Regions from separate parts of the Saccharopolyspora phatthalungensis genome, predicted to be linked through region 3. Evidence: riboswitches for the same ligand, from Rfam matches in the RefSeq annotation. Region 3 holds a riboswitch; each other region holds the start of a gene.

Evidence for each region. A riboswitch is a leader RNA that binds a small molecule or an ion and turns the genes downstream of it on or off. The one in region 3 is predicted to bind cobalamin.
Region 1: it holds a riboswitch for cobalamin, as region 3 does, so the genes downstream of both, BJ970_RS31355 (pyridoxal-phosphate dependent enzyme) here and metE (5-methyltetrahydropteroyltriglutamate--homocysteine S-methyltransferase) in region 3, are expected to answer to the same signal.
Region 2: it holds a riboswitch for cobalamin, as region 3 does, so the genes downstream of both, cobN (cobaltochelatase subunit CobN) here and metE (5-methyltetrahydropteroyltriglutamate--homocysteine S-methyltransferase) in region 3, are expected to answer to the same signal.

The regions. Positions count from the first base shown of each region.
Region 1 is NZ_JACHIW010000002.1:1,103,633-1,114,131, forward strand. Features, by position in the region: gene BJ970_RS31330 (mandelate racemase/muconate lactonizing enzyme family protein) at 1-660, opposite strand, end outside; gene BJ970_RS31335 (GntR family transcriptional regulator) at 657-1,313, opposite strand; gene BJ970_RS31340 (NAD(P)-dependent oxidoreductase) at 1,500-2,414, shown strand; gene BJ970_RS31345 (MFS transporter) at 2,490-3,902, shown strand; gene BJ970_RS31350 (hypothetical protein) at 4,368-4,889, shown strand; cobalamin riboswitch at 5,077-5,247, shown strand; gene BJ970_RS31355 (pyridoxal-phosphate dependent enzyme) at 5,444-6,178, shown strand; gene BJ970_RS31360 (MFS transporter) at 6,112-7,290, shown strand; gene BJ970_RS31365 (ABC transporter substrate-binding protein) at 7,287-8,807, shown strand; gene BJ970_RS31370 (ABC transporter permease) at 8,807-9,754, shown strand; gene BJ970_RS31375 (ABC transporter permease) at 9,751-10,499, shown strand, end outside.
Region 2 is NZ_JACHIW010000001.1:3,332,468-3,342,966, forward strand. Features, by position in the region: gene BJ970_RS15430 (HoxN/HupN/NixA family nickel/cobalt transporter) at 1-389, shown strand, start outside; gene cobA (uroporphyrinogen-III C-methyltransferase) at 537-1,760, shown strand; gene cobN (cobaltochelatase subunit CobN) at 1,862-5,476, opposite strand; cobalamin riboswitch at 5,571-5,757, opposite strand; gene cobG (precorrin-3B synthase) at 5,867-7,111, shown strand; gene BJ970_RS15450 (precorrin-8X methylmutase) at 7,144-7,770, shown strand; gene BJ970_RS15455 (precorrin-2 C(20)-methyltransferase) at 7,767-9,287, shown strand; gene BJ970_RS15460 (cobalt-precorrin-6A reductase) at 9,275-10,030, opposite strand; gene BJ970_RS15465 (cobalt-precorrin-5B (C(1))-methyltransferase) at 10,081-10,499, shown strand, end outside.
Region 3 is NZ_JACHIW010000002.1:459,943-470,441, reverse strand. Features, by position in the region: gene BJ970_RS29165 (threonine/serine dehydratase family protein) at 453-1,436, shown strand; gene BJ970_RS29160 (hypothetical protein) at 1,815-2,510, shown strand; gene BJ970_RS29155 (SAM-dependent methyltransferase) at 2,753-3,688, shown strand; partial or broken gene BJ970_RS29150 (DNA-3-methyladenine glycosylase I) at 4,138-4,329, opposite strand; gene BJ970_RS29145 (2OG-Fe(II) oxygenase) at 4,344-5,072, opposite strand; gene BJ970_RS29140 (methylated-DNA--[protein]-cysteine S-methyltransferase) at 5,069-5,686, opposite strand; gene BJ970_RS29135 (RNA polymerase sigma factor) at 5,686-6,180, opposite strand; cobalamin riboswitch at 6,490-6,746, shown strand; gene metE (5-methyltetrahydropteroyltriglutamate--homocysteine S-methyltransferase) at 6,879-9,167, shown strand; gene BJ970_RS29125 (hypothetical protein) at 9,181-9,405, shown strand; gene BJ970_RS29120 (cytochrome P450 family protein) at 10,277-10,499, shown strand, end outside.

The DNA of each region.
Region 1 (10,499 bases), 640 kb from region 3:
CAGTACCGGGGCCATCCGGGCCGCCTCGTCGACGCTCCACGCCTGGTTGGCGTCCGCGTAGAGCTCAATGTCCGGCCCTATTGCCTCGCGTGCCTCGGCGAGGATGCGCTCATCGCGTTCCCGGTCGAAGCCCAGTTTTACCTTTACCGCGGTGTGCCCGTCGTTCACGCACCGTTTTCCCTGCTGTGCCACGCCTTTGGGGCCGAGGCTGCTGGCGTATACCGGGCTTTCGTCGCGTACCCGGCCGCCGACCAGCGACGAGATCGCCTGACCGGCGGTCCGGCCGTGCAGGTCCCAGAGCGCGATGTCGACCGCGCTGATCGCTTGCATGATCGGCCCGGGTGCGCCCCACTGACGGCCGACGGGCTCCAGGGCCGCCACCAACCGACGCTGCAGTTCGGTGATCCGGCGGGAATCCTGCCCCAGCACCAGCGGGAGCACACCCTCGCGCAGCGTCGCGACCCGCTCGGTCGTCGCCCACGCCGGGTAATTCGTCCAGCTCTCCCCGAAGCCCACGCGACCGTCCGCGGTCGCCAGCTCGACCAGCACCATCGACCGGTGCGTCAACGGCGCGAACGACATGGCGATGCCGTCACCGGTGGCCGCGCGCAGCACCCGCAACCGAGCGGACACAATCGACGCCTGGGTCTCCGCGCTCACTGCTGCTCCTCCTTCGCCGACGCCAACAGCGCCAACCGCAGCCGGGAGATGTGAGCCCGGGCCGCCCGCTCGGCCTCGGCAGGGTCGCCGGATTCGATCGCGGCCAGGATCGTGCGGTGGTCGGCCAAGGCATGCCGGGGTCCGGCCGTGACCGTCGTGGTGCGCATCGCCAGCCGGATCTGGGTCTGGATGTCGTCGAGCAGCCGGATCACCTCGGGGTTTCCGCCGGCCTGCCGGACGAGCGCGTGGAAGCGCATGTCGGCCTCCAGGTGCCGTTCCAGATCGGCGGCTTCGACCGCCTCTTCGTGCTCGGCGAGGATTTCGTGGAGCCGGTCGACCAACCGGCGACCGGCGTTCTCCACGGCCAACCGGGCCGCGAGCCCTTCCAGCACTTCGCGCACGTCGTAGAGGGCCGCCAGCTCCGCCGCGCCCACGCGGGCCACCACCGCGCCACGACGCGGTTCCTCCCGCGCTAGCCGTTCCTGCGTTAGCCGCAGCACCGCGTCGCGCACCGGGCTGCGGCTGACCTCAAGCTCCTCGGCGAGGGCGGGCACGCTCAGCCGGGCGCCCGGCAGTAACTCACCGGAGAAGATCTGCTCTCGCAGATGCTGGTACACCGCGTCCGCGATGCGCTCCGCGGATGAAACCTTCATCGTCATTCCTTCCCAATCCCGGGCCAGATCGCGGCCCCGAGGCAGATCGCGGCGCCGAATGCGCAGCCCCCAACACCTTGACACGTTACATGCACTGGGTCCAATCTACATGCAACTCGCCGGTTGTGCATATAACTGGACCATCGCAGCCGATCAGTCCTGGCGAAGCAAGGAGCAAGGATCCACATGGAGCAAGGAAGCTCTGCCAAGAACCACACCGCAGCCGTACTCGGGCTGGGCACCATGGGCGGCCGGGTGGCCGCCCGCTTGCGGGAAGCCGGCGCGCAGGTGTCGGGATACGACTTGTCCGCTGCGGCCAAGACCGCCGCGGCCGAGGCCGGGGTCCGCGTTTGCGACACCCCGGAAGAAGCGGTGCAGAACGTCTCGCTGGTGGTGCTCTCGCTGCCGCTTCCGAAGGACGTCATCGCCGCCGCGCAAGGCCCGCTGAGCAAGGTAGCGGCCGGCACCGTGGTGATCGACCTGTCCACGATCGACCCCGCGAGCGCACGCACGGCGGCCCAGGTGCTGGGGTCCGCCGGTGCCCATTACCTGGATGCACCGGTGCTCGGCCGCCCGGAGCGGTGCGGAAACTGGACCCTTGCGGTCGGCGGCGATGCCGAAGCCGTGGACCGGGTCCGTCCGATCCTGGAGGGCACCGTCGCGACGCGCGTGGCGCATGTGGGCGAAGTGGGCACCGGGTCGGTGGTGAAGCTGCTGAACAACCTCATGTTCGGGGCGATCAATGCGGTCACCGCGGAAGCGATCAACATCAGCCGGCTCGCCGGCCTGGACCCCGAGGTGTTCGCCCAGGTGGTCGCCGACTCCGGGGCGGCCACGGTGTCCGGCCTGTTCCGCGACCTGGCCGCGAAAATGCCGGCCGGCGACTACTCGCCGACGTTCGCGCTCGGCCTGCTGCGCAAGGACAACCGGCTGGCACTCGAACTCGCCAACAGCAGTGGCAGCCCCGCCTTCATCGCCACCTGCGTCAACCAGATCAACAACTTGACGGCGAGCCGCGGCTGGAGTGGCGAGGACACCGGTGCCGTGCACAAGCTGTACGAACTGCTCTCTGCCCCCGACACCACGCCGAACACGCCATGAGTGCCGCACGCCGCCGGCAGCGCGGCCCCGCCGAAACCGACCGCTCGCCCGCCCGGAACAAAGGAGTCACGTGCGATGGCTGAACTGGTCGTACGCTCCAAACGAGACATCATCGACTACGTCAACTCCCACCCGACCGGCACGCGGCGAACCAAGATCCTCGCCTTCATCGCGCTGGGCGGAGTGTTCGTCGATGCCTACGACTTCACCAGCCTCGGCATCGGCATCGACTCGCTCAAGCACCAGCTCGGGCTGAGCCCGTTCGAGCTCGGCAGCGTCACCGCGATCATGGCGGTCGGCGCGATGCTGGGCGCGCTGGTCGGCGGCTACGTCGTCGACAAGATCGGACGGTTCAAGCTCTTCATCCTCGACCTCGCCCTGTTCGTCGTCGCCGCGATCGGCGCCGGACTGTCCCCGAACCTCGAACTCCTGCTGCTGTTCCGGTTCCTGCTCGGCGTCGGCGTGGGCATCGACATGCCGGTGACGTTCAGCTTCGTCGCCGAATTCACCAACAGCAAGGACAAGGGCAAGTACGTCAACTTCTGGCAGTCCATCTGGTATCTGGCGGTGGTCTCCACCGGCCTGATCGTGATGCCGTTCTACTTCGCCGGCGTGACGGAGAACCTCTGGCGGTGGGCGGTCGGGTTCGGCGCCGTGCCGGCCCTGATCGTGCTGCTACTGCGACTCGCCTACACCGAGGAAAGCCCCATGTGGGCAGCGCACAACCTCGGGCTGCACGAGGCGGGGAAGATCCTGGAGAAGAGCTACGGCATCCAGGTCCGGGTGAAACCCGACGCCACCGCCGAACAGGCCGCGCCGCGGCGAAAGGTCGGCATCGGCGAAATCTTCACCTCCCGGTTCCGCGCCCGGACCGTGCTGGCGTCGGTGATCAGCGGAACACAGGCGATTCAGTATTACGCGGTCGGCTTCTACATCCCGGTGATCGCCGCGATGATCTTCGGGGCGGACACCCTGTCGGTCCTGATCGCCACCATCGGCATCAACCTGTTCGGCGTCCTCGGCGGGACAACGCAGCCGTTCCTGACCCACCGGCTCGGACTGCGCAAACTGGCCCTGATCGGGTACGTCATCGTCGCGGCCAGCCTCATCGCCCTTGGAGTACTGGGCAAAACCTCCTGGGCGTATGTGTCGGCGCTGCTCGTTGGCCTGCTGATCTTCGGGCACTCCTTCGGCCCGGGCGCGCAGGGCAAGACGATGGCGGCGCTGTCCTACCCCACCGAAATCCGCGGAGCCGGAATGGGCTGGGCCGAAGGTGTCTCCCGGGTCGGCACGATCATCGGTTTCTACTCTTTCCCGTTGATCCTCGCCTCGTTCGGGCTGTCCACCACCATGCTGCTGCTGACCCTCGTGCCCATCGCGGGCCTCATCACGCTGGGTTCCATCCGCTGGGACCCCGTCGGACAAGACGTGGAAACCTCCGACGACGAGTCGCGCGGCGAGCGCCGGAGCCAACCCGCGCAGTCCTGAAGCACCCCAGGTGCCGGGCGCCTGGTTCGCAAGTACATCTAAACACTCCGCACCCAGGCCGGTGCGTGGCCCACGGCGGGAAACCCGCCAAGGGCCGCGCACCGGTATTACGCTTCGCACAACACCGGCCACTGGCCGTGTTTCGGCGCCCCGCGAAACCGCCCTCCGCGCATGCCTCAATGGACTTGTGCCGTTGACGCGCTGACCACGTTGTTCGCCATCGCCTCTCGCGTGCAACCGATCCAAACCAAAGTCTTCGTGTCCATTCAGGCAATTCCGCGTAGAAAAGCGGGCCACGAACACCGCACAACGCGCCGCACACCCCGGACATCGGTCATCGTGGTGGCAGCCGTCACAGCGAGGACGTCAGGAACCCCCCGCAGCGACGACGCGTGCAGCCCGCCCCGAATCCCGACAACAACACAGCGGGCCGCAGCCGGCCCGCCGCGCAGTTCCATTCCGGAGATGATGACGATGACCGCGACAACATCATGGTTCGCACAGTCGAAACCGATTGACCCGGGAACCGCTGGCGATCAGCCGAGCGAGCTCGCGCAGGATGCCGCGCGCTACGCCGAACTCCTGGGGTGCTCGCTGGACATCGATGCCGCGACGGGACGGATCATCGCCGTGACCGGCGATGCGTTGGATGCCATCACGATGCCTGCCGAACTCGGCACCCGGGTGGCCGCCGGGCTCGCCATCAGCCTGATGTCCGGCCCGATCCTGCGCAGCCCGAACCAGCGCACGTGGACCTTCCTGACCAGGCCGTGCCGGATGGCGACGCACGACGTGCCCGCCGATCTCCGCACCGCGAAGGTCAGCGCGATTGCGCGAGGCACCAAGCTAATCCTGCCGTCGCGGTGGCCGAGCCCGGTCACACCGCATTGGGTGGTAGCACCGACGTCGACCCCACGGACGCTGCCCGGGTGCCAGCCGGTGCTCGGAATCGCGCGCCGGGTCCTGGCCGAGCGCGAAACCGCGTAGAAACGCCTCGCACATATCGAGGCTGCCTCCGCACCGACGAATCCATTGCACCGATAGGACGATGACGGGTTAGTCGCCCGGCACCGCGCCACGAATCCCCCGTGGACCGAGTTGCGCCAGCGCGCAGGAACGAGAGTGATCTCGGGCACGTGTCTTGACGGGCGTCGCCGGGACTGCAAATGTCACCCCACACAAGTTCATTCGACGGCGCCCAGGAAGCCGGTGCGAATCCGGCACGGTCCCGCCACTGTGAATGGGGAGCTACCGCCACCTGTGCCACTGCCGGTGAAACGGCGGGAAGGCGAGCGGAGCGCAGTGATCCATGAGTCAGGAGACTGACGTCGTCGTGCCGATTCGTACGGGGTCGCGGAGCCCCGGAGGAGGTACCTCAGGTGCAGCACCGCGCCGCGCACGTCGCCGTTGTCCGGCATCGCCGCCACAGGCACGTTCGTTTGACGCATCACCCTGACGTCGTCAGCACCGCCATTCCGGCCGCGCAGGTCTGATCACCCCCGTCCGCCGATGGGCGGACCCCGACCTGCGTGGAGACACCTGTGCTCGCTGCTCATCTCTGCCCGTCGTCGGCGCCACATTCGGCCTTACACGCCACGATCGGCCGAGTACGCGCCGAAGACCCGACGCGATCGGCCGCATGGCGGCTCGACAACGTCCGGACCTCGATCGCTTTCCTGACCATCCAAAGTGCACAGCGCCCGCCGCACCCCACGGGCGGGTGGCAACGGAGCAGGCGCGATCGGGTCGGCGAGCTGCTCGCTCGATTACCCGGTGCTTATTGGCCGGACCAGTACAACAACCCGGACAATCCCGCCGGATACCTCGCCCTGGGCCGGGAAATCACTGACCAGTTCCAGCATTTGGATGTCTTGGTGTGCAGTGTCGGCACCGGTGGACACGGTGCCGGGATCGCGCCGGTGGTTCGCGAGCGTTGGCCGCATATCCGGATCGTGGGGTTCGATTCGACCGACTCGACCGTCTTCGGCCAGCCGGCCGCGCACCGGCTGATGCGTGGTTTGGGAAGCAGCATCCATCCGGACAACGTCGCCTACGACATCTTCGATGAAGTGCACTGGATCGGCCCCGCGGAAGCCTTGGACGCGTGCCGCCGGCTCGCCGCCGGCTCGTTCGTCACCGGCGGATGGAGCACCGGTGCCGTCGCTCTGGCCGCCGCGTGGTGCGCTCGGGAGCTGGACTCCGACCTGATGTGCGCGGTGTTCCCGGACGGGCCGCACCGCTACTGGCAGAGCTGGTGCTCGGCGTCCGGAACCTGAGCCAGCAGGGGATGTTCCTGCTCGGGGGAACCGCCGCGGACCGGCTCGGGTGCCGACCGATGATCATCACGGGGTGCGCGCTGCGGGTGGTCTCCTTCGGGTTGTTCGCCGTGTTCACCTCGCTGCCGGGCTTGTGCGCCGCCGCCGTGCTCACCGGTCTGGCGGGTGCCCTGTTCAATCCGGCCGTCCGCACCTACCTCATGCATGAGGCCGGGGACCGACGCGCGGAAGCGTTCGCGGTGTTCAACGTTTTCGCGCACGCCGGGACTCTCGTCGGGCCGCTGCTGGGTGCCGCGTTGCTCACCGTCGACTTCCGGGTGATCGCGTGGGTGGCGGGCATCGCCTTCGCGATTCTCACGGTGGCCCAGATCATCGTGCTGCCCGGCCGGGATCTCCAATCGCAGCAGCACAGTGTGCTAGGGAGCTGGCGCGTGTTGATCAACAACCGCCGCTTCCTGGCGTTCACGCTCGCGTTGTCCGCGTACTTCGCGCTCTACAACCAGCTCTATCTGATGCTTCCGCTGGAAGCACAGCGTGTTTCCGGGCTCAGCGAATCCGTGGCCGCCGTGTTCGTGGTGTCGACCGTGGTCGGCATAGCCGGGCAGGTCCGGATCACGCAGTGGTGTCGGCGGAGGTGGAGCGCGGGTCGATCGGTCTCGCTCGGGCTGATGTGCATGGGCGTGTCCTTCCTCCCTGTGCTGCTGAGCAGTCCGCTGCTCGCAGCGCCGGCCGAGCCGGGCTGGACCGGGGTCGTGCTGGGGTGCCTTCCGGTGCTGCTGGCGACCGTGCTGTTCACGGTCGGCATGGCGGTGACCAATCCGTTCGCGATGGAGTTGCTGCCGATCGTGGGCAGCGAACGGCTGGCAGGCACCTACTACGGCTTCTACTACCTGGTGTCCAGCCTGGTCGCGGCCGGGGTGAGCTGGCTCGTCGGGGCACTGCTCGACGCGACCGGGGATTCGCCGATGCGGTGGGCGCCGTGGCTGGCTTTGCTCGCCGTCGGGCTGGCCGGCGGAGCCGGTGCCGCAGTGCTGGAACGACGAGGGCTGCTGGACCGGGCCGGCGAGTCGGCTCGGGATTCCACGATGACGGGGAAGGAAAATCGCCGGTGATTGACGTCAGTCGACGAAGTCTGCTCAAGGGCGCGTTGGGGACGGTCGCGTTGGCTTCACTTGCCGGATGCGGCGGTGCAGCGGGTGGCTCGAACGGGCGGCTGCGGGTGGCCTTTCCCACGTCGGGCGCGAGGGAATCGCTCGACCCGCACACCAGCTCCTTGTTCGTCGACCAGGCGCGGACCAAAGCGCTGTTCGACACATTGGTCGGCTACGCCGACGATATGAGCGTGGTGCCGCGCCTGGCCGAGTCGTGGGAACCCGACGCCACGGGGACGCGGTGGCTGATCCGGCTGCGCAACGCCCGTTTCCACGACAACCGTCCGGTCACCGCCGAAGATGTGCTTTACAGCTATCGCCGCATCGCCGATCCCGCCACTGCTTCTCCGGCACGACAGCAGTTCGCCGCCGTCGACTTCGCCGCCAGCCGCGCACGATCGGCAACCGAAGTGGAACTCGTGCTGCCCGCCCCGAATTTCGAGTTCCCCTCGGCATGGGGAGCGCCCGCAGCGGAGATCATCCCGGCGGGCACCACGGATTTCGCCGCGCCGGTCGGTTCGGGCCCGTTCCGGTTCGTCTCATTCCAGCCCGGCCGTCCGGCGGTGTTCGCCCGCTTCGACGGCTACTGGGGCGGTGCCCCGACTCCCGCCGAGCTGGAATTCGTTCCGATCAACGAAGGGAGCGCCCGGGTCGCCGCCCTGATGTCGGGCCAAGTGCACTACGTCCACGACGTCAGCGCGAACTCAGCGAGTCTGTTGCAGGGCGACGGCCGCACCACGGTGCTCGCCGCACCGCACGGCACCATGCAGGCCGTGGCGCTCAAGATCGACCGCCCACCCTTCAACGACCCTCGCTTGCAGCAGGCGATCCTGTCCGGTGTTGACCGCCAGGGCCTGCTGGATGTCGCGCTCAGCGGACACGGCCAGGTCGGAAACGATCTGTTCGGCAAGGGGCTGAAGTACTACCCGCAGGACCTGGCGCAACGCGAACGCGACCTCGACCTCGCCCGGGGCCTGCTGCGGCAGGCCGCGGCCGACGGGCTGGAGTTCGAGCTGATGACCAGCGCGGCCGATCCCTATTTCGAGTCGGCCGCGACCCTGATCGCCCAGCAACTGGGCGAGATCGGGATCCGAGCCACCCCGCGAATCGGGCCGGCCGAGACGTACTTTTCCGACATCAAGAAGAGCGGCGTCGCGGCCCACACCCGTACCGCCACCCTGCCCCTGACCACCTTCATGGCGCAACGCATGCGAGGCGACGCCGGCGCCAACAACTACACCGGCTACCGGTCACCCGAGTTCGACGCACTTTTCACCCGGGCGATGAGCACCGCCGATGAGGCGGAGCGGGCACGGTTGCTCACCGACGCCCAGCGCCTGACGCGGGACAACAGCGGCCTGTTGGTGTGGGGCTTCAGCGACTGGAACGTCGCGGTGTCCAGCGCGGTGAGCGGGATCCGGGCCGCCCCGCCCAACTCCTTGGACTGGGCGCGGTTCGACCACGCCGTCCTCGTCTGATGCGGCGGTTGGTGCTGCGGCCGCTGGCGGTTGCCGGCTCGCAACTCGCGGCGGTCGCAGTAACCGTCTTCGCCCTCACGTCGGCCCTGCCCGGCGACACGGCCGTGGTGATCCTGGGCGAGCACGCGACCGATGAGCAGGTCGCCGCGCTCCGCGCACAGTTGCACCTGGATGTCCCGCTCTGGGAGCGCTTCGTGGCGTGGTCGGCCGGTGTGGCCCACGGCGACCTGGGGGAATCACTGCTCACCGGCGTCGCCGTCTCCGACGAGATAGCCCGGGGCTTTGCCACCACAACCCTGCTGACGGTCCTCGCGCTCGCGGTGGTGATCCCGCTTGCCCTGGCGGTCGGCGTGGCCACCGGTTTGCGCCCGGGCTCGCTGCTCGACCGCATGCTCAACGGAACCATCGTCCTGCTCAACTCGATCCCGGAATTCGCGCTGGCTCTCTTGCTCGTCGCCTTGTTCGCCGTCCGACTCGGTTGGCTCCCGGCAACCGCGGCCGGCGCATCGGGATGGTCACTCGCCGCGCGACCGGCCGTTCTCGTCCTGCCGGTCGCCGTGCTGGTGAGCAAGCAGCTTTGCGCCCTGGCACGGCAAGTGCGCATCGGGGTGTCGGAGGCCGACGGCGCCGAGTACGCCATGCACGCCCGGCTCCACGGACTGACCGAACGAACGGTCGTGTTCCGGCACGTGTTGCCCAACGCGCTCGGCCCAGCGGTTCAGCAACTCGCGCGCGCGGTCGACGGGCTGCTCGGCGGCGTGGTGGTCGTCGAGGCCGTTTTCGCCTTGCCCGGGATGGGTTCCGGGTTCATCGACGCGGTCATGGCGCGTGATCTGCCTGCCGTGCAGGGGTACGCGCTGGTGTTCGCGATCACCACGATCGCGCTGAATCTGCTTGCCGACGTCGTTTCCCGGCTGCTCGTCCCGCAACGCGAGGTGGTCGCGTGAGTCGGCGTCGATTCTCGGTACCGGCCGTGGTCCTCGGCTTGGCGTTCTTCGGCGTTCCGGCGCTCACGGCACTGCTCGGACCGCTTTTCGCCGGCACGGTGCGATCCACGGCCGGGCCGTTGCGCCCACCGACCTCGGACTTCCCGCTGGGAACGGATGTTCTCGGCCGGGACGTGCTCGCCCTCGTCCTCAGCGGCGGCATCTCGATCGTCACGCTCGCCGGCCTGTCGTTGATGCTGTCCTATGTGATCGGCATGCCACTCGCGCTGCTCGTCACCGGCCGCCGCAACCGCTGGGCCGACGGTGCCTTATTGCGCTTCCTGGATTTCATCCTCGCGCTCCCGGGACTGCTGGTGCTGCTCGTGCTGGCCGCTACCGGGTGGCGGGGCGTGGTCACGTTGACCGTGGCCATCGCGGTGCTCCAACTGCCCGCGGTGGTCCGCATCGTCCGCAGCGCCGCACTGGCTCCTGGCTGCCGCACGGCGGTGGAGGCGATGACGATGCAAGGCGAGTCCTGGTGGCGGATTCACTTGGGCTACATCGGGCGCGCGGTACTGGGACCCGTTCTCGTCGACGCCGGAACCCGGTTGAGCCTCGTGCTGTACCTGCTGGCGTCGGCGAACTTCCTGGGCCTCGGTCTTGCCCCGTCCGCCAGCGACTGGGCGGTGCTGGTCGAACGCAACAAGGAAGCTCTCTTCCTCCAGCCCTTCGCCGTCCTGGTACCGGCGCTGTTGCTGATATCGCT
Region 2 (10,499 bases), on a different contig from region 3:
CCATGGTGTCCCCGGCCGACCAGCTCTCGGCCGTCGCGGTGCTGAGCCTGCCGCTGCTGTTCGCCGCCGGAATGTGCACAGTGGACAGTGTGGACGGCATGTTGATGTCCCGCGCCTACACGTGGTCGCTGGCGCGGCCCTTGCGGCGGCTGGCCGTCAACGTGACGACGACGGCACTGACCGTGGTGCTCGCCGGGGTCGTCGCGCTGGTCGTCCTGGCCGGGTTGCTCGGCGAGCTCGGTGTGCCCTACGTCGCGCCGGTCGCGTCCGTCGGCGACCACTTTGAGCTGCTCGGATATCTGACCCTGGCCGCCTTCATGGCAGTATGGGGCGGCGCCGCACTCTGGTGGAAGTTCGCCGCCCCCGGCGACGACGCGGAGCGTGCGTGACCGGCGTCCGCCTGCTGTTCCGGGTGGCGCCTTGCGGTCAGGCCGGTGATCGTGAGCCACGACGAGGTGGCCTACCGCGTTGCTGCGCCCCTTGAGCAAGAGACCCCGGCGGGATCGCCGGGGCGAAGCCCGACACGGACTACGGACATGACCACGCACATTGAGAATCACTACTTCGCAGGGCTCGACCTCGCCGGGAAGCGGGTGGTTGTCGTCGGCGCGGGCACCGTCGCGCAACGCCGGGTCCCGCGGCTGATCAACTCCGGTGCGCTGGTCGATGTCATCGCACCGGAAGCAACCCCGGCCGTCGAGGCGATGGCCGAGGCCGGCGACTTGACCTGGCACCGGCGCCGCTACGCCGCCGGCGATCTGGAGGGCGCTTGGTACGCCGTGGCGTGCGCGACCGGTGGCGAGGTGAACGCCGCCGTCGCGGCCGAGGCCGAACAGCGCCGCATCTTCTGCGTTCGCGCCGACGACGCCTCCCAGGGGACCGCCGTCACCCCTGCCGTGGCCCAGCACGGCGGGCTGCTGCTCGGCGTGCTGGCGGGCGGCGACCACCGTCGTTCCGCCGCGGTTCGCGACGCACTCGTGGCGGCGCTGCGCACCGGTGCGGTCGACGAGCGGTCCGAGCCACCGGCGCCGGGCGTCGCGCTCGTGGGGGGCGGGCCGGGCGACCCCGACTTGATCACGGTCCGAGGTCGTCAGCTCCTGGGCCGCGCGGACGTGGTGATCACCGACCGCCTGGCGCCGCGCGAGCTGCTCGAAGAGCTCGGGCCGCACGTGGAGGTGGTGGACGCCTCGAAGATCCCGTACGGGCGAGCGGCCAATCAGGATGTCATCAACTCGCTGTTGATCGAACACGCCAAGGCCGGGAAGTTCGTGGTGCGCCTCAAGGGTGGCGATCCCTATCTGTTCGGACGCGGCTTCGAGGAGCTTTTGGCGTGCGTCGAGGCGGGGGTCGCGGTGACCGCGGTTCCCGGGATCACCAGTGCCTTCGCGGCCCCCGCCGCGGCCGACGTGCCGGTCACCCATCGCGGTGTGGCGCACGAGGTCGTGGTCGTGTCCGGGCACGTCGGGCCGCATGACGAGCAGTCGCTGGTGGATTGGCCGGCGCTGGGCCGGCTGCGCGGCACCCTGGTGCTGATGATGGCGGTCAAGCGGATCGGGGAGTTCGCGGCCGTCCTGATGGAGCACGGCCGCGACCCGAAGTCGCCGGTCGCGGTCGTGCAGGAGGCCACCACGCGCAGTCAGCACACGCTGCGTACCACGCTCGGCGAGGTGGCCGAGGCCGTGCGCGACGCGGCGATCAAGCCGCCCGCGGTGATCGTCGTCGGCCCCGTGGCGGACCTCGCGCCGAAGTCACGTCCGTAGTGACAGCCGCATCGCCGGGCGGTCAGCCCGGCGATGCCCGGTGCGGATCGGTCTCGCGAAGCACCGGCGGCGACTCCTCGCGAAACCGCCTCGCCAGCGGGTCAGCGCTGGCCCGGCCCGTCCTCCAGATCGCCCTCGGTCTGCAGGTAGACCTCCTGCAGCGCCCGCAGGACCTCGGGGTCCGGTTCCTGCCACAGTTGCCGGTCGGCGGCTTCGAGCAGCCGCTCGGTGATGCCGTGCAGCGCCCACGGGTTGGATTCGGTGAGGAACCGCTGGTTCTCCTCGTCCAGCACGTAGGTTTCGGCAAGCTTGTCGTACATCCAGTCGGCCACCACGCCGGTCGTCGCGTCGTAGCCGAACAGGTAGTCCACCGTCGCCGCGAGCTCGAACGCGCCCTTGTAGCCGTGGCGGCGCATTGCCGCCAGCCACCGGGGGTTGACGACACGGGCCCGGAACACCCGCGACGTCTCCTCGGTCAAGGACCGGGTGCGGATCGAGTCGGGCCGGGTGCTGTCGCCGATGTAGGCCGCCGGCGCCTTGCCGGTGAGCGCGCGGACCGTGGCGATCATGCCGCCGTGGTACTGGAAATAGTCGTCGGAGTCGGCGATGTCGTGCTCGCGGGTGTCGGTGTTCTTCGCTGCCACGGAGATCCGCTTGTAGGCGCTCTCCATATCGGCGCGGGCCGGCTCTCCGTCGAGTTCGCGCCCGTAGGCGAAGCCGCCCCACACCGCGTACACCTCGGCCAGGTCGGCGTCGTCGCGCCAGTTCCGGCTGTCGATGAGCGGCAGGATCCCGGCGCCGTACGCACCGGGTTTGGAGCCGAAGATCCGCATGGTGGCGCGGCGCTCGTCGCCGTGTTCGGCGATGTCGGCCCGCGCGTGCGCGCGCACGAAGTTCTGCTCGTCCGGCTCGTCGAGGGCGGCGACCAGGCGCACGGCGTCGTCGAGCAGGGCGACTACGTGCGGGAAGGCGTCCCGGAAGAAGCCGCTGATGCGGACCGTGACGTCGATGCGGGGCCGGCCCAGCTCGTCGAGCGGGATCGGTTCCAACCCGTTGACCCGGCGCGACGCCTCGTCCCAGGTCGGCCGAACGCCAAGCAGCGCAAGCACTTCCGCGATGTCGTCGCCGGACGTGCGCATCGCGCTGGTGCCCCAGACCGACAGGCCGACCGAGCGGGGCCAGTCGCCGGTGTCGGCGCGGTAGCGTTCGAGCAGGGAGTCGGCGATCGCCCACCCCGTCTCCCAGGCCAGGCGGCTGGGCACGGCCTTGGGGTCGACGGAGTAGAAGTTGCGGCCGGTGGGCAGGACGTTGACCAGCCCGCGCAGCGGCGACCCGCTGGGACCGGCCGGAACGTAACCACCTTCGAGGGCGTGCAGCGTCGCGCTCATCTCGTCGGTCGTCGCGGCCAGTCGCGGCACCACCTCGGTCGCGGCGAATTCCAGCACCTGGACGACCGCGTCCTCGGCGTGGCCGAGCACCTCCCGGCAGACCTCCGGCGCCGAACCGGGGGTCCAGCCGCGGTCCTCCATCGCTTGGACCAGGGCGTGCGCGCGGGTCTCGATGTCGTCGACCTGCCCGCGAGCCGCACTGCCGTCTTCGTCGAGCCCGAGCGCTTCCCGCAATCCGGGCAGCGCGCCGCTCTGCCCGCTCCACATCTGGCGCGCGCGCAGCATCGCAAGGACGAGGTTGACCCGGGCTTCGCTGGTCGGGGCATCGCCGAGCACGTGCAGGCCGTCGCGGATCTGGGCGTCCTTGACCTCGCACAACCACCCGTCGACGTGCAGCAGCATGTCGTCGAACTCCGCGTCGTGCGGCCGTTCTTCGAGCCCGAGATCGTGGTCGAGCTTGGCGGCCTGCATCAGCGTCCAGATCTGGCTGCGGATGGCGGGCAGCTTCGCCGGATCCATCGCGGCGATGTTGGCGTGTTCGTCGAGGAGCTGTTCCAGCCGGGCGATGTCGCCGTAGCTCTCCGCACGGGCCATCGGCGGCACGAGGTGGTCGACCAGGGTGGCGTGCACCCGGCGTTTGGCCTGCGTGCCCTCGCCGGGGTCGTTGACCAAGAACGGGTAGATCAGCGGGAGATCGGCCAGCGCGGCGTCCGGGGCGCAGGAGGCGGACATGCCCGCCGTCTTCCCGGGCAGCCATTCGAGGTTGCCGTGCTTGCCCAGGTGCACCATTGCGTGGGCGCCGAACTCGTCGATCAGCCAGCGGTAGGCCGCCAGGTAGTGGTGGCTCGGTGGCAGGTCCGGGTCGTGGTAGATCGCGATCGGGTTCTCGCCGAAACCGCGGGGCGGCTGCACCATGAGCACGACGTTGCCCGCTCGGATGGCGGCGAGGACGATCTCGCCGTCCGGGTCCTGGGAGCGGTCGACGAACAGCTCTCCTGGCGGCGGGCCCCAGTGCTGCTCGATCTCGGCGCGCAGGTCCTCGGGCAGCGTCGAGAACCAGCTCGCGTAGCGGGTAGCGGGGATGCGGATCGGGTTGCCGCTGAGCTGTTCCTCGGACAGCCAGTCGCGGTCCTGACCACCGGCGGCGATCAGCGCGTGGATCAGGGCGTCGCCGTCCTGGGCCGCGACGCCGGGCAGTGCGTCGGGGCCGTCTGCTGGGCCGATGTCGTAGCCGTGCTCCCGCAGCGCTCGCAGCAGGCGGACCGCGCTGACGGGGGTGTCCAGACCGACCGCGTTGCCGATCCGGGAGTGCTTGGTCGGGTAGGCCGACAGCATCAGCGCCAGGCGCTTGTCCTGCGGTGGGACGTGCCGCAGCGTGGCGTGCCGGACCGCGATTCCGGCGACCCTGGCGGCCCGTTCCGGGTCGGCCACGTAGACGGGCAGCCCCTGAGAGTCGTTTTCCTTGAAGGAGAACGGCACGGTGATCAGCCGGCCGTCGAACTCGGGCACCGCGACCTGGGTGGCCATGTCCAGCGGCGACAGGCCCTCGTCGTTTTCCTCCCAGGCGGCGCGGGTGCTGGTCAGGCACAGCCCCTGCAGGATCGGGATGTCGAGTTCGGCGAGCGCGCCGACGTCCCACGCCTCGTCGTCACCGCCGGCCGAAGCGGTGGCGGGCTTGGTGCCTCCCGCGGCGAGCACGGTGACGATCAGCGCGTCGGCGCGGCCCAGCTGCTCAAGCAGTTGGGGGTCGGGTGTCCGCAGGGACGCGCAGAACAGCGGCAGCGCTTGGCCCCCGGCGTCCTCGATCGCCTCGCACAGCGCGTGCGCGAACGCGGTGTTGCCAGCCATGTGGTGCGCGCGGTAGTAGAGCACCGCAACGGTCGGCCCTTCGTTGCGCCGGGGCGTCCGTTCCAGTGCGCCCCAGGTCGGGGTCTCTACCGGCGGCTCGAAGCCGTGTCCGGTGAGCAGAATCGTGTCGGACAGGAAGTGGTGCAGCTCCGCCAAGTTGTCCGGGCCGCCGTGGGCGAGGTAACGGTGCGCTTCGGCGCACACGCCGCCCGGCACGGTCGAACATTCCATCAGTTCGGCGTCCGGGGCCTGTTCACCACCGAGCACGACCACCGGGCGCGGGCCCGCGAGCAGTGCGTCCAGGCCCTCCTCCCAGGCTCGGAGGCCACCGAGCAGCCGGACGACGACGAGGTCCACGCCCTCCAGCAGCGGGGGCAGGTCGTCCGCGCCCAACCGTGCCGGGTTGCCGAGCCGGTACTCGGCGTCGGCGGCCCTCGCGCTGAGCAGATCTGTGTCCGAAGTGGACAGAAGTAGGATCATGCGGGTCGCTCCTCGGCGTGGCGAGCTGCGTGGCTGGGCCTGGGCGCGCGTGCGCGGCGCATGACGGCACCTCTCTCGGGGTCCTCGCCCCGGTTCGTAGGTCGCGGCGACCGGAGTCTCCTGGCTCCCGGATCGATGCTCGCCCCGTCTTCCCATCCGGTCCGGATGGTGACCTCATGGAGTCCGCTCCCCGGTGACAGTGGCGGGACCGCGCCGGATTCGCACCGGCTTCCTCCGCTTGTCGCCGCTGAATGCTGCGACCACTCTCCGCAACGAAGTGATCTTTCGTCAAGTTCGCCAGGCATGATACGTGTCGCACCGCGCCAGACCTTCGCGCCAGGTCGCGCTTGGTTTGCGTCCGCAATTACCGGGGCCCGTAGTATCGGCCGGGTGTCACACAGAGCCAGACCGGAGCGGGATGCGTGTCCCGGCGCGCTGCGGGTGCACAAGGCAGCCGATGGGGGGCTGGCACGGATCCGTGTTCCGGGGGGCGTGCTCACGCCGAGCCAGGTGCGGGCGCTGGCGGAGGTCGCGGCCCTCGGCGACGGCGGTGTGGAGCTCACCTCGCGGGCGAATGTGCAGGTGCGCGGCCTACCGGCGGGAGCGGAGCGGGAGCTCGCCGCGCGGCTTCGGGCCGCCGGGCTGTTGCCGTCGGCAACGCACGAGCGGGTCCGCAACATCATCGGCTCTCCGTCTGCGGACGGCGGCGAGCTGATGGACGTGCGAGCGGTGGCGGGAAAACTCGATACAGCGCTGTGTGAGACACCGTCACTGGCCGTGCTACCCGGACGTTTTCTTTTCGCCGTCGATGACGGCCGGGCAGACGTGATCTCGCTCGGTGCCGATGTCGGACTGCTCGCCTTGCGCACCGACAGCGTGGCGCTGGTGCTCGCGGGCGTGGATTCCGGGGTGCGATCGACCCCGAGCCGGGCGGCCGCAGTCGCGATCGCCGCGGCGGAGGCGTTCCTGGCGGAAAAGACCGCGCAGGGTTGCTCGGCGTGGCGGCTGGCCGAGCTCGACGACGGAGTGCGACGGGTCACCGATCGGCTGGCCGCGACATTGGGCGTCGTCCCGGCGCAGCCGCTCCCGGTGCCGTCGGCGCAGTTGGCCACGCATGCGCAGGTCGGCCAGACGCGCCGCCTCGACGGGACGGTCGCGGTGGTGGCCGGGGCACCACTGGGCCGCCTGTCGCGAGACCAGATGGATATCATCGGCGCAGCGTCCGACACCGCGGGCGAACTTCGCCTGACGCCTTGGCGGACCGTCGTCCTGCCCGGTTTGCGGCCGGACGAAGCCGGTCGGTGGATGTCGGACCTGGGCGCGCGAGGGCTGCTCGTAGATCCGTTCTCGGACGGTGTCGGGGTGACCGCGTGCACTGGTCGTCCCGGGTGCGCGAAAGCACGGGCCGATGTCCGCGAGGACGCCCGGCGCACGCTGCGAGCCCCGTCCGGCGGTGCGCTGCCGGTGCATTGGTCGGGTTGCGAGCGGCGCTGCGGCCGACCGCAGGGGCGCGTTGTGGAAGTACTCGCCACCGATGCCGGCTATGAGGTCGGTCTCGACGATGAGGCATGGATGTCGGAAGCCGATGCCGACCAGGTGTCCGCCGCGCTCGACGCGGCACGGAGGAATGTGTGAACGAGAACAACGGGCCGTCCCGCTACCGCGGGGTGCCCGAATACATCCGGGAAGGAGCGGAGATCTATCGCCGCTCCTTCGCCACGATCCGTGCGGAAACCGACCTGGCCGGCCTGCCGCCGGAGGTGGCCGGCGTAGCGGTACGCATGATCCACGCCTGCGGCATGGTCGACCTGGTCGATGATCTCGCGTACTCGCGGGACGTGGTGATCAACGCGCGAGCCGCGCTCCGCGACGGAGCGCCGGTGCTGTGCGACGCCGCGATGGTCGCCGCCGGCGTGACCCGACGCCGCCTGCCCACCGACAACGCCGTGATCTGCACGTTGTCCGACGAGCGCGTCCCGGGGCTGGCCCGCGAACTGGGGACGACGCGCAGCGCCGCGGCCTTGGAGCTGTGGCGCGACCGGTTAGCGGGCTCGGTCGTCGCGATCGGCAACGCGCCGACGGCACTGTTCCGGCTGCTGGAAATGATCGAGGACGGGGCCCCGAAACCCGCTGCGGTGCTGGGATTGCCCGTCGGATTCATCGGCGCCGCGGAATCGAAGGAGGCGTTGGCGGCGCACCCGAGCGGCCTGGATCACTTGGTGGTGCACGGCCGCCGAGGCGGCAGCGCCATGGCGGTGGCCGCCATCAACGCGATCGCGAGCGAGGAAGAGTGAGCAGCAACGGCAAAGGCACGCTTTTCGGCGTGGGTCTCGGCCCCGGCGATCCGGAGCTGGTGACGATCAAAGCCGCCCGGCTGATCGAACGAGCCGAGGTGATCGCATACCACAGCGCCCGCCACGGCAGGAGCATCGCGAGATCGGTCGCCGAGCCGTACCTGCGGCCGGGGCAGATCGAAGAAGCCCTCGTCTACCCGGTGACCACCGAGGACACCGACCACCCGGGCGGCTACCAGGGGGCCATCGACGAGTTCTACGCGGACTGCGCGGCCAGACTCGCCGTGCACCTCGACGCCGGGCGGGACGTGGTCCTGCTCGCCGAGGGCGACCCGCTTTTCTACGGGTCCTACATGCACATGCACAAGCGATTGGCGGGCCGGTTCCGGGCCGAGGTCATCCCCGGTGTCACGTCCGTCAGCGGCGCCTCGGCGATGTTGGGGCTTCCGCTCGCGGAACGCGACGAGGTCCTCACCGTGCTGCCGGGCACGCTCCCGCCGGACGCCCTGGCCGAACGACTGGCCGCCACCGATGCCGCCGCCGTGCTCAAGCTGGGCCGCACCTTCGAAGGCGTGCAGCACGCGTTCGAGAAGGCCGGGCGACTGGACGAGGCGTGGTACGTCGAGCGCGTGACCACGGATCGGCAGCGCCTCCGGCCGCTGGCGGAGGTCGATCCGGACTCGGTTCCCTACTTTTCGCTGGCACTGCTGCCCGGCCCGGCCGGCTCGGACCTCAGGGCCGACGCGTCCGGTGCGGCGGCAGCCGACGATGCGCAGCGGGGCGAGGTCGTCGTGGTCGGGCTCGGCCCCGCCGGGCGCGAGTGGATGACACCGGAAGCGCAAGCAGCGCTGTCCACGGCCGACGATTTGGTCGGGTATGGCCCCTACCTCGCCCGGATTCCGGACAACCCGCGTCAGCGCAAGCACGCCTCCGACAACCGCGTCGAGGCCGAACGCGCGGAGTTCGCGCTGGATCTGGCCAGGCGCGGAGCCAAGGTCGCGGTGGTCTCCTCCGGCGATCCGGGTGTGTTCGCGATGGCCAGCGCGGTGCTGGAGGTCGCGGCGCAGCGCTCGGACGTACCGGTGCGGGTGCTGCCCGGCCTAACGGCGGCGCAGGCAGTGGCGAGCCGCGTCGGCGCGCCGCTGGGCCACGACTTCTGCGTGCTGTCGCTGTCCGACCGGCTCAAGCCGTGGGAGGTGATCGTCGAACGCCTGCGGGCCGCCGCGGCGGCAGACCTGGTCATGGCGATCTACAACCCCGCATCGCGCAGCCGAACCTGGCAGGTCGCGGCCGCTCGGGACGCGGTCTTGGAGCACCGCTCGCCCGACACACCGGTGGTCATCGGGCGCGACGTCGGTGGCCCGGAGGAAAGCATCAAGGTGGTACGCCTGGCCGACCTCGACCAGTCCGACGTCGACATGCGGTGCCTGCTGCTGATCGGCTCGTCGACCACGCGGCTCGTCGGCGGCGCCGACGGGCGCGAGGTCGTGTTCACACCGAGGCGTTACCCCGCGTGATTTCCTCGGCACAGCACGGAATCGAGCCAGGCGATGGCGTCCGCGACGGTCTCGGCCGAGGGCGCGGGAGGCTGCGGCGGTCGTTGGACCATCACCACCGGCAGCCGGAGTTCGCGGGCTGCGGTGAGCTTCGCGCTCGTCATCGCGCCGCCGCTGTTCTTGGTGACCACCACATCGATGTCGTGTTCCCGCAACAGGGCGAGTTCGTCGTGGACGGTGAACGGCCCGCGTGCGAGCAGCACCTCGGTGCGCCGCGGCAGCGGCGGTTCGGGCGGATCGACGGTCCGCACCAGGAACCGGAGGTCGAGCGCGGCGAAATGCGCGAGGCCCTGTCGGCCGGTGGTGAGGAAGATCCGTTCACCCAGCTCCGGCAGCAGGGCCGCCGCCTCCGCCAGGGACGGCACCGATCGCCAGTCGTCGCCGATACCTGGCTGCCAGGCGGGACGGCGCAGCACCAGGAGCGGGCACCCCGCCTGCTCCGCAGCCGCCACGGCGTTGTCGGTGATCGTCCGGGCGAACGGGTGGGTGGCGTCCACGACCGCGCCGACCCGTTCGCGCCGAAGCCAGTCGGCCAGCCCGTCGGGGCCGCCGAAACCACCGACGCGCACCTCGCCCGGCGGCAGCTGCGGCTTGCGGACCCGACCGGCGAGGGAGGACGTGACGTGCAGGTCTGCCTGCTCGTCGAGCCGCTCGGCGAGTTTCCTGCCCTCGCTGGTACCACCGAGGATGAGCACCCGGGTCATCCCGCTCGCCTCGTTCTCGTTGCCAACCCCATGAGAAGCATTCTCCCGGTATGAGCGGGCGAGGGGAGGGAACGGGCCTCCGGTACGGCTGGACCACCGGGGCCTGCGCCACGGCGTCGACGGCCGCCGCTTACACGGCGTTGCTGACCGGGACGTTCCCCGACCCCGTCGAGATCGTTCTGCCGAAGGGACACCGGCCGGCCTTCGCGCTTGCGCGCGAACGGCTGGGCGAGGGCTTCGCGACGGCCGGCGTGGTCAAGGACGCCGGCGATGATCCCGACGTGACGCACGGAGCTCTCGTGTCGGTCACGGTCAGCCACGCGGAACCGGGACAGGGGGTGCTGTTTCGCGCCGGGCCGGGCGTGGGTACCGTCACCAAGCCCGGCCTGCCGCTGCCGGTCGGTGAACCGGCGGTCAATCCCGTGCCGCGGCAGCTGATCCGTGACGTCATCGCGCGCGTCGCCGCCGA
Region 3 (10,499 bases):
CGGAGGAGCCGAAAGTGTCCTAACAGGACTATTCCGGGGGTCTGTTGCTGGAAGGTTTCGGGGCGAGCGGGCTCGCCGCGACGATGGGGATCGTTGCGGCCGACGACAAAATTCTTAGTTGCGATGCTCGCGATCGGCCAGATCCACTTGTTTGATATACCCGCTGGGGGTATAAATGATCGTGAGATGCTCGCGGGACGTTTGCCGGCTATCCGAGCAGGGGAGTACCACAGTCAGTGATCATGTGACACCGTCACGCGACGGCTACGCTCATGGGCACGGTCAATAGTCCGCCGACGGGCGAGAGCTGACCCGCACCGCGATCACGGCGACGACGCACTGCTTGACCGGATGTGCCATTGGCGAGGTCATCGGCATGGCGATCTGAACCGATCGCGACCATCCGCAGGATGCCTTGCCGCTGACGCTGAGGCGTCGGTTAACGTGCAGTTGTGACTGTTACGGAAGCGCGCGGGTTGATCAGCATCAAGGACGTCGAATCCGCAGCGGAAAGCATCGCCGGGCATGTCGTGCGGACGCCGACGGTGCCCAGCCCTGGCCTCACCGAACTGCTGGGAGCGCCGGTCACCGCCAAGCTGGAGCTGTTGCAGCGCACCGGCTCCTTCAAAGTGCGTGGTGCGACTACGAAGCTGCTGGCCCTGAGCGAATCCGAGCGCGCCGCCGGGGTCGTCGCCGTCAGCGGCGGAAACCACGGGATCGCACTCGCGGTCATGGCCGGTGCCCTGCACATCAAGGCGACCGTGGTCATGCCGCGTTCGGCGCCGACTCGTGCCGTCGACGTCGCCGAGCGCGCCGGCGCCACGGTCCGCCTCACCGACGACATGGCCGGTGCGTTCGCGCTCATGACCGAGCTGCAGGCCAGTGGGCTCACCTTGGTCCACCCGTTCGACGACCCGGCCGTCATCGCAGGTCAGGGCACGGTCGGCCAGGAATTCGCCGACGATGCCAGCGAGCTCACCGACGTGTTGGTCAGCATCGGCGGGGGCGGTCTGATCGCGGGCGTGGCCGCGGCGCTGCGCGCGCGTCGACCTGACGTGCGGATCTGGGGAGTGGAGACCCGGGGTGCGGAGGCCATGTCCCAGGCGTTGGCAGCCGGCGGGCCGGTGCCGGTCGAGCTGTCTTCGGTGGTCTCCACGCTCAGTGCGCCGTCGGTTTCCCAACTGACCTACGACCATGTGTCCACATTGGTCACAGGTGTCCTGGTGGTGTCCGACGCCGAGGCGGTGCAGGGAACCCTCGACCTCGCCAACCACGCGAAGGTCTGGGCTGAGCCCGCCACCGGGTGCCTCGTTCCGGCCGCGCGGCAGGTGCTAGAGCGGGTCGGGGCCGGAGCCGCGCTCGGCATCGTGCTCTGCGGCGGGAACGCAACGACCGCCGACGTGGCAACCTGGGCAAACCGTTTCGCCTTGAGCTGAGCGAACCCGAACCGGCATCTTGATGACCGACCGGAACGCTGCCGCCTACAACGTTCGTTGAACGCCCTCGCGAGGCGAACGCGGCACAAATGTCCATTGTGGATGAGTAGGAAAGGGGAGTTGGCGCTCGCGTGCTCCTCGGCGCAGGGAGGTGTGAGGCCCTGTGCGTGTGAAGCGGCCACGACCAAACGACGCACTGGCATCCCTCGTGGTCGCAGGCGGCGTCCCTGCCTGGCACCTAATGCGGGCTCTTCCCGGAAGATGAAAAGTGGAGAGCTTGCTGTCTCGGCCGGCCCATGGTGCCTCAAGACCTCCCGGATTTGGGTACCCGTGGCGTGCCAAAGATGTTTCGGCACCACTTTTGCAAAGGGGGCCGTCATGAATGAGCGTTCGTGGGAACGTGCGGGTGCCATCAGCGGGCTGGTGGCCGCGGTGTTGTTGCTGCTCAGCCTGCTCCTCAACCCCTTGTCGCCGCCCAGCGACGAGCCGGTCTTGACCTTCTTCTACGTCGCGGCGAATCGGGCGACGATCTTGTTGGCCGCGTTGGCCTTGACCCTCGCCGCCGTGGTGTTCCTGTGGTTCGTGGGGCATCTTCGCCACCTGTTGCAGCGTGCGGAAGGTGGTGCGGAAGCGTTCTCCCCGGTCGTCTTCGGTGCGGGCGTCAGCCTCGCGACGATGACGATGCTGAGCGTGCTGCCGGTCACCACGCTGGTCTCGCTGAGCAATAACGTGGCCAGCGCGAGCCAGTCGATTGTGTTCGTGCTCGCCGAGCTGCACCGGCTGTCGCTAGGTGGGCTCGGGCTGCTGGTCGCGTTGTTCGCGGCCACCGCCGGTGCCGCGATGACGCGCGGCGAACTGCTGGCGCCGTGGCTGGGGTGGTTCGGTCTCGGCGTGGGCCTGATCGGGTTGATCGCCGGCGTCACTTCCTTCTACATGCCGAGCGGGTTCGTAGCGGTCGCGGCCTTGGTGACGGGCATCGTGTTCGCGCTGTGGGTCGGCGCGGCGTCGGTGCTGATGGTGTACCGGCCGGAGGTGGACCGGGCCCCGGCCGCCGGAACGGCGTTCGCCCATTGACGACCGAAAGCACGGCGGGGTCCGGTAGCGGTGCTGTCGGACGAGGAGCCAACAGCGCATGGCGACCTCGCTGACATGCAGGCATATGCACTGGCTGCTCCCCTCCCGTCTCGGAGGAGTCGGAGGGCTGCCCACGACAAGTCACGCTAAGACCGGCATAAATGCCCTGTCTGGCTGGTGATTTCATGTCGCCGTGAGCGGTCTCAAACAAGACCTAGGTTCAAAGAAGGGTAGGACAGAACATGACTTCCACCAGGCACGACGGAGACACCTGGGACCTGGCATCCAGCGTCGGCGCGACCGCCAGCATGGCCGCGGCGGCCCGGGCGATAGCGACCCGCGCGGATCGTTCGCTCATCGACGACCCGTTCGCCGAACCGCTCGTCCGGGCGGTCGGCGTCGACCTACTCACCCGGCTGGCGACCGGCGAAGTGACCCCCAACGACTTGGTCGAGCAGGTATGGATCGACATAGCCAAGGTACGTACCAACTTCTACGACGAGTTCTTCCTCGATGCGACGAACGCGGGCACCACGCAGGTCGTGATCCTGGCCTCGGGGCTGGATTCCCGCGCGTACCGACTGCCCTGGCCAACCGGGACCGTGGTGTATGAGGTCGACCAGCCGCAGGTCATCGAATTCAAGACCCGCACACTGGCCGAGTTGGGCGCTGCGCCCACCGCCGACCGGAGAGTGGCCGCGGTCGATCTGCGCGACGATTGGCCCACCGCACTGCGCACCGCCGGATTCGACCCGGCCCGGCCGACCGCGTGGAGCGCCGAAGGCCTGCTGGGCTACCTGCCGCCCAAGGCGCAGGATCGCCTGCTGGACACCATCACCGAACTCAGCGCGCCGGGAAGCCGGGTGGCCACCGAAAGCAAGCCCAACCCGCAACCAGGCGACGAGGACAAGACGAAGGAACGCCTGCACCGCATCTCCGAACGCTGGCGTGCGCACAGTTTCGATCCCGACATGGCGAGGCTGCGATATTTCGGTGAGCGCAACGAAGCGGCTCCCTACCTGACCGACCGCGGCTGGGCGCTGAACGGAATCAGCATCCGAGACCTGTTCGCCGCCAACGACCTTCCGCCCCTCAAGGACGACGACATGCGCATGGGCGACATGCTCTACGTCAGCGGCGCCCTCACAAGACCACGAAGTAGCAGCTACCCCGCATGACGACCGACTCGGCACGCGGGATCGTCGAAATAGTCGGTCCGTCCCAATCCGTATTGTCTCGTAATCGGTGGCCGCAGGCCGCGCGGTCGGTCTCGGCACGCGATCGAGCGAACGCCTCGGCCGACGGGCGGGGCGATCCCGACGACGTCCGGGCCGAAGTCCTGCATGATCAGCGGTCGCGCTCCAGCCAGGACTCGTAGCCGACCACCGTCCCGGTCGTCGCGGTCCACCACCGGCCCGAGAGTCGTCCGAGACGGCCGCGCCTCCTAAAACAAGATCAAGTTTCGGAGCACCGCGGAATTGTCCCGACGGGAGCGGGCCGACAACCCAGCTGGGCGGCCTGATCAACACCCGTCGCCGCGGTCACCGCACGCCGGTGGCCGCGCCCGACCGGACGCCGGTGCGCCTGGAGTCGGCGCGATTTCGCGCTGAATCGGCCGTCACCCAGGTCAGGGGTGCCGCCAGATGCCGGAGGTGCCGCGGCGGTGGCTGTCGACGAGGTGCGTATCGACCATGCCGATGGCCTCCATCAGCGCGAACATCGTCGTCGGTCCGACGAACGCGAATCCCTTGGCGCGTAGCGCCTTTGACAGCGCAACGGATTCCGGCGAGGTGGTGGGGATCTCGGCGATCGTCCGCGGGTGCGTGTAACTCATCAGGCGGCGTCGTGGAAGACCAGGCCCAACGTGTGGCGGCATCCGGAGCGGACCGCGGAGACCCCGTGCCGCACGGGGCAGGCAGACCAACCGCGAGCCGAGCGCACCGGCCGGTCGCGGGTGGTGAACACCAGTCCGTGGCCCTGCGGGATCAGCGTTGCGGTCCCCCGCGATTGGGCCCGCGGGCGCTGCTCCACCAACAGGAACTCGCCTCCGGTGTGGTCGGTCCCCGGTGCGTTGAGGTTGATCACGACCTGCAGCGGGAACACCTTGTCGCCGTAGAGATCGCGGTGCAGCGCGTTCCAGCCGCCCTGCTCGTAGCGCAGCAGGATAGGGGTCGGGCGGGTCTGCCCGGCCCGATGGCAGATGTCCAGCCACTCGTCAAGGGTGTCCGGCCATTCCGCTTCCCGGCCGAGCTTGTCGTACCAGTCCTGGGCGATCGGCAGCAGCCGCGGGTACAGGGCCTGTCGCAGCTTCTCCACCGGCTCGGGGAAGGGCGCGGCGAAGTAGTGGTAGTCGCCGTTGTCTCCGAAGCGGTGGCGGCGCAGATTGATCGTCGCGCGGAAGTGCTCGGGCTCGTTCCACAGGGCCGCGATCCGTTCGCACTCGTCGGCGGTCAGCAACTGCGGCAGCAGTGCGCACCCGTAGTCGTTGACCTCGGCGGCAACCGTCTGCCAGTCCGCGCCGGAGACCCGCTTCGCGTACCGGTCCGCCTTCGGCGTGCTCATGATGCCTCCAGGTTCAACAGGGTCGTCTTGGCCTCCAGCCCGCCGACGTATCCGCCCGCCGTTCCGTCCGAACGCACGACGCGGTGGCATGGCACCACCACCGGCAGCGGGTTGGTCGCGCACGCGGAACCCACTGCGCGCACCGCTCGGGGGCTGCCCGCAGCCGCCGCGACATCGGCATAGCTGGCCGTGTTGCCGTAGGCGATGTCGGGCAGGTGGGACAGCACGTTCAGCCGGAACCCGCGGGAGAGGCGCCAGTCCAGCGGCAGGTCGAAGGCGCGCCGCCGCTTGGTGAAGTACTGCTCGATCTGGCGGGCGACCTCGTCCAGTCGGTCGGTTGCCCGCAGGATGCGGGGGCTGATCAACTTGGCCAGCGACTCCAGGACCCGGTCATGCCCCTGCCTGGTGTACGCGACCCGCACCAGGCCGAGCTCGGTCGCGGCCAGCAGCAGCTCGCCCACCGGGGTGTCGATCGTGCGGTAGGAGACGTCCAGCAGCCCCTCCCGCCGGGCCGCGTGCACCAGCTCGAAGTGCAGTCGCTTGCTGACGTCGAAGTCGATCGCCGGGAGCGCATCGAACAGGTGCCTGTCGTCGGATTCGTGGATCGCCATCATCACGCTTCCCCTCCTACGCTCGTGGCGCGTCGATACGTCGCGCGCAGGGTTTTGATGCCGTCGGCCGCGGCGCGGCGGGCCGCATCCGTACTGCCGCCGATGATCTCGGCGATTTCGGCGTAGGGCAGCCCCGCCAGGTAGTGGTAGGCCACGGCCATGCGTTGTTTGGTCGGCAGCGCGCTCAACGCTGCCCACAGGTCGCCGTCCCAGTCCTCCGGACGGCCGGCGGTGCTGGGCCGCTCGGGCAGGCGCGCCACGACCACGGGTCGACGCGCCGTTGCCCGGGTGACGTCGACCGCCTTGCGGTGCGCGATCGTGACCAGCCACGCCTCCACGTTGGCGTCCTCGGCGAGCTCCGGGTAGGCGCGCAGCGCGGCCAGGAAGGTCTCCGACCAGGCGTCTTCGGCGTCGGCTGGTCCGAGCACGGCTCGGCACACTCGCAGCACCATCGGGCCGTACTCGTCGACGATCTGCTCGAACGGTCTCACTTTCACTCCCCGTAGACGGCCGGGCCCCGCGGAACGTGAGATGCGGATCCAGCACCGTTGACGTGATCGTCACCCGACCTGGTTCGTTCCGCTGGCCGCACACGCCCGACCCCGCCGCCAGCGGTTCCGCTGCGTTCAAGGTCCGTGCAGCGGGGAACGGAGTGCCAGCCCGGTCACGTCCGCACGACACTGAGTGACGAGCCTCTCATCCGTGGTGCGGGCACGGGTGGGAAAGGGGTGTTCAGCGCGGAAGTCACCGGATGCGCGGACACCGTCCAGGTGCGTCGGCCTCTTGCCAACGGCCTTGCAGTCGGTAGCCTCCGTTGTGCTGGTGGTTCGTCCGCCCCAAGCGCGACTGAAGTCGCATCCGCGGGTGGGCGAGGCAAGAGGGAACCCGGTGCGAGTCCGGGACTGCCCCGCAGCGGTGAGTGGGAACGACCGCCGTCCCCGGTCTGAGCAGACCGGGCGCAGCACTGGGCACGCGTGCCTGGGAAGCGACGGCCAGTAGGAACCCCGGCAACGGCCGGGACCTGCCCGCGAGTCCGAAGACCTGCCACCGGTGCGCGCACCGAGTGGTGCGCGCGGTCCGAGGTCTCGCGGGAGGGCCTGGCGGACGACCGGCCCGTGTCGCGCGGCGCCTGCCGGTTCGCCTGCTCTTTCCCTGACCTCGGGGCATTTGTCGTCGAGCTCGCGAGGAGAGGGCCTTGACCAGCAAGATCGGATCGACCGTACTCGGCTACCCCCGGATCGGCCCCAACCGGGAATTGAAGCGCGCATTGGAGAGCTACTGGTCGTCCCGCACCGGCGAAGCGGAACTGCGCGCGGTCGCGCGCGAACTGCGGCTCGATTCTTGGCGCGCGCTACGGGATGCGGGCCTGGACTCGGTACCGGGCAACACTTTTTCGTTCTACGACCAGGTGCTGGACACCGCGGTCACCTTCGGTGCGGTCCCGCCGCGCTACGCCGAGCTCGGGTTGGGCCCGTTGGACACCTACTTCGCCATGGCGCGCGGCGTCGAGTCGATGCCGCCGCTGGAGATGACCAAGTGGTTCGACACCAACTACCACTACCTGGTGCCCGAGATCGGTCCGGACACGCGCTTCTCGCTGGCCGACCGGACCCCGGTGGAGCAGTACCGGGAGGCCGCCGAAGCGGGCGTGACCACCCGCCCGGTGCTGGTGGGCCCGCTGACCTTCCTGCTGCTGTCCAAGCCCGCCGCCGGAGCTCCGGAGGCGTTCCGGCCGTTGGACAAGCTGGCTGGGCTCCTCGACGCTTACGCCGAGCTGCTGGGCGAGCTGTACCGAGCCGGCGTGGAGTGGGTGCAACTGGACGAACCCGCGTTCGCCGCCGACCGCTCGCAGCCGGAGCTGGATGCGCTGCGCGAGGCCTACCAGCGGCTCGGTGCTCTGGGCGAGCGTCCGAACCTGTTGGTCGCGGGCTATTTCGGCGATCTCGGTGCGGCGTTGCAGGTGCTGGCCTCCAGCCCGGTCGAGGCCATCGGTGTCGATCTGGTCGCCGGGACGTCGACAGTGGACTCCTTGTCGTCGGTCCGCGGGTTGCAGGACAAGACCTTGGTAGCCGGGCTGGTCGACGGGCGCAATGTTTGGCGCACCGATCTCGACAAGGCGCTTGCGACCGCTGCGACGCTGCTCGGCTCGGCAAGCGAGGTTGCCGTTAGCACGTCGTGCTCCCTATTGCACGTGCCGTATGACGTCGAGGCAGAAGAGAATCTCGATCCGCAGGTCAAATCCTGGTTGGCCTTCGCCGAGCAGAAGGTCCGCGAAGTGGTCGTCCTCGGCCGGGCGTTGCAGGCAGGCCGCGACGCGGTGGCCGAGGAACTGGCCGCGGCCCGTGCGGCCGTCGCCGACCGCGCCCAAGCCGACCGGGTGCGCAACAATCGCGTGCGGGCTCGGCTGCAGGCAATGCGGCCGGAGTACACCACGCGCAGTGACTACGAGAACAGGCGCGCCGCCCAGCAGAAGTCCTTGCGCCTGCCGCCGTTGCCGACCACGACGATCGGATCGTTTCCGCAGACCACCGACGTCCGCAAGGCGCGGGCCGCGTTGCGCGCCGGCCGCATCGACCAGGCGACTTATCGGCAGCGGATGCGCGAGGAGATCGAGCGGGTGATCCACCTCCAGGAAGAACTCGGGCTCGATGTCCTGGTCCACGGCGAACCCGAACGCAACGACATGGTGCAGTACTTCGCCGAATACCTGGACGGCTTCGCCAGCACCGACAACGGCTGGGTGCAGTCCTACGGGTCGCGGTGCGTGCGGCCGCCGATCCTGTTCGGCGATGTCTCCCGCCCGAAGCCGATCACGATCGAATGGGCGAGTTATGCGCAGCGACTGACCGAGAAGCCGGTCAAGGGCATGCTCACCGGTCCGGTGACGATCCTGGCGTGGTCGTTCGTCCGGGACGACCAGCCGCTGGCCGACACCGCGAAGCAGGTCGCGCTGGCCATCCGGGACGAGGTGAACGATCTGGAGGCGGCCGGTATCCGGGTCATCCAGGTCGACGAACCGGCGCTGCGCGAGTTGCTGCCGTTGCGCGCGGCGCAGCACGAGGCGTACCTGGACTGGGCGGTGACCTCGTTCCGGCTGGCCACCTGCGGCGTCGCCGAATCCACCCAGGTCCACACCCACCTGTGCTATTCCGAGTTCGGCGACGTGATCAACGCGATCGTGGCGCTGGACGCCGATGTCACCAGCATCGAGGCCGCCCGCTCGCGCATGGAGGTGCTGGACGACCTGAACTCGGTCGGTTTCGGTCGCGGCGTGGGACCCGGCGTGTACGACATCCACTCGCCGCGGGTGCCGGAGGTGGCCGAGGTCGCGGACCTGCTGCGGGCCGCGCTGGCGGCCGTTCCGGCGGATCGGCTGTGGGTCAACCCGGACTGCGGGCTGAAGACGCGCGGCTATGTCGAGGTCGAGGCGGCCCTGAAGAACATGGTGGGGGCGACGGCTGAGGTGCGACCTTCGCTGCGCTGACCACGGTTTGTGGGTGGTGGTGGTCGTTCCAGCGGCCATCACCACCCACGACACCAGTTTTCCGGTGATTGCCGTTTCGGCGGACGTGGTGCAGATAGACGGCGGCGAGATCGCGCTGTATTTCGAAGTCGGCGCCGCGAGTCGTCCGGTCCCGAGAGTCCACATCGGACTCTCGGGCCTGGCGTCGTGGCGAGTCAGTGCGAAACCGGTGAACTCGCCAAGACGGACGAACATCTGAGAGTCACCGTGAAGCGCGTGGACCGCCTCCGACAAGCGGCGATAGGCAGACCGTCGTCCTGGTGCGAGATCACTTGTAGCTCAGTTGTTCGTGCCAGCCCCCGGGGCGGCCTGCCGGGGTCAGGTCGTGCATGTTCCACAGTGGTTTGACGGTGCCGTTGTGGCGGGGCCTTGTCCCGGGTCGCTCGGTGCGTAGAGCATTTCCGAGCCTCAGAACTGGCGAATTTTTCATGGATGAACTGCGGTTGTAGCGAACCGTCAAGTCGACAGGATTCCATTATAGTGCAAATCAGTTCAGCGACGATGAATCCTCCCAATTTCAGCCCGTTTTCGTGCTACGGTGTGACACCTAGCGCGGGGATGCCCGCTGTGGGCGGCCCATTGCAGGTCTGAGCTGCCGATACGGACAGGCCAGCCCGCGCGCCGCGAACAGCAGGCGTGGCCGGACAAGATCAGGTCGGACTGCCGGCCAGCGCCGAACGGTTGGCCGCCCCGGGAAAAGTGGGAAAAGGCAACCAACTGCTCCGATCGAAGGTTTCTTGTTGCCGCATACTGGTTGTTGGGCTAGCCTCTAAAAGTAGTTGGGGTAAAACGTAAATAGGCGTCCGGGGCGGGGTCGGGAGATCACTGGGCCAGGAGATCACTGGGGGAGTGTCTTCACCGCTGGGGGAAAGTAGACGGGTTCACATTCGCTCGTCGATGGTTCGTACCCCCTTAGTGTCGTAGTTTTCTGCTAGGCGGTTATCGATGGCATCTCCAGCACGTCGTTTCGCAAGCATGCCATTGCCCGAAAGGGTGAAGACATCGTCTCAGGCAATACATGGCACTGTCGACACGAACCTTGGGCGGGGCCCACGACAGGGATCACTTTCATGATGGAGCCTTCGGATTTCTTTGGCTACGACTTTGTCGCCGATCCCTACCCTGGGTACGCATGGCTGCGGAAAAACAGCCCGGTGCACCAGATCCAACAGCCGGACGGTCTATGCATATGGCTACTGACGCGGTACGAGGATGTCCGGGCGGCGCTTGGTGATCCGCGCCTGTCCAAGGATCCCCGGAACGCGGCCGATCAGCTTCGAGGTGCACGGGTGA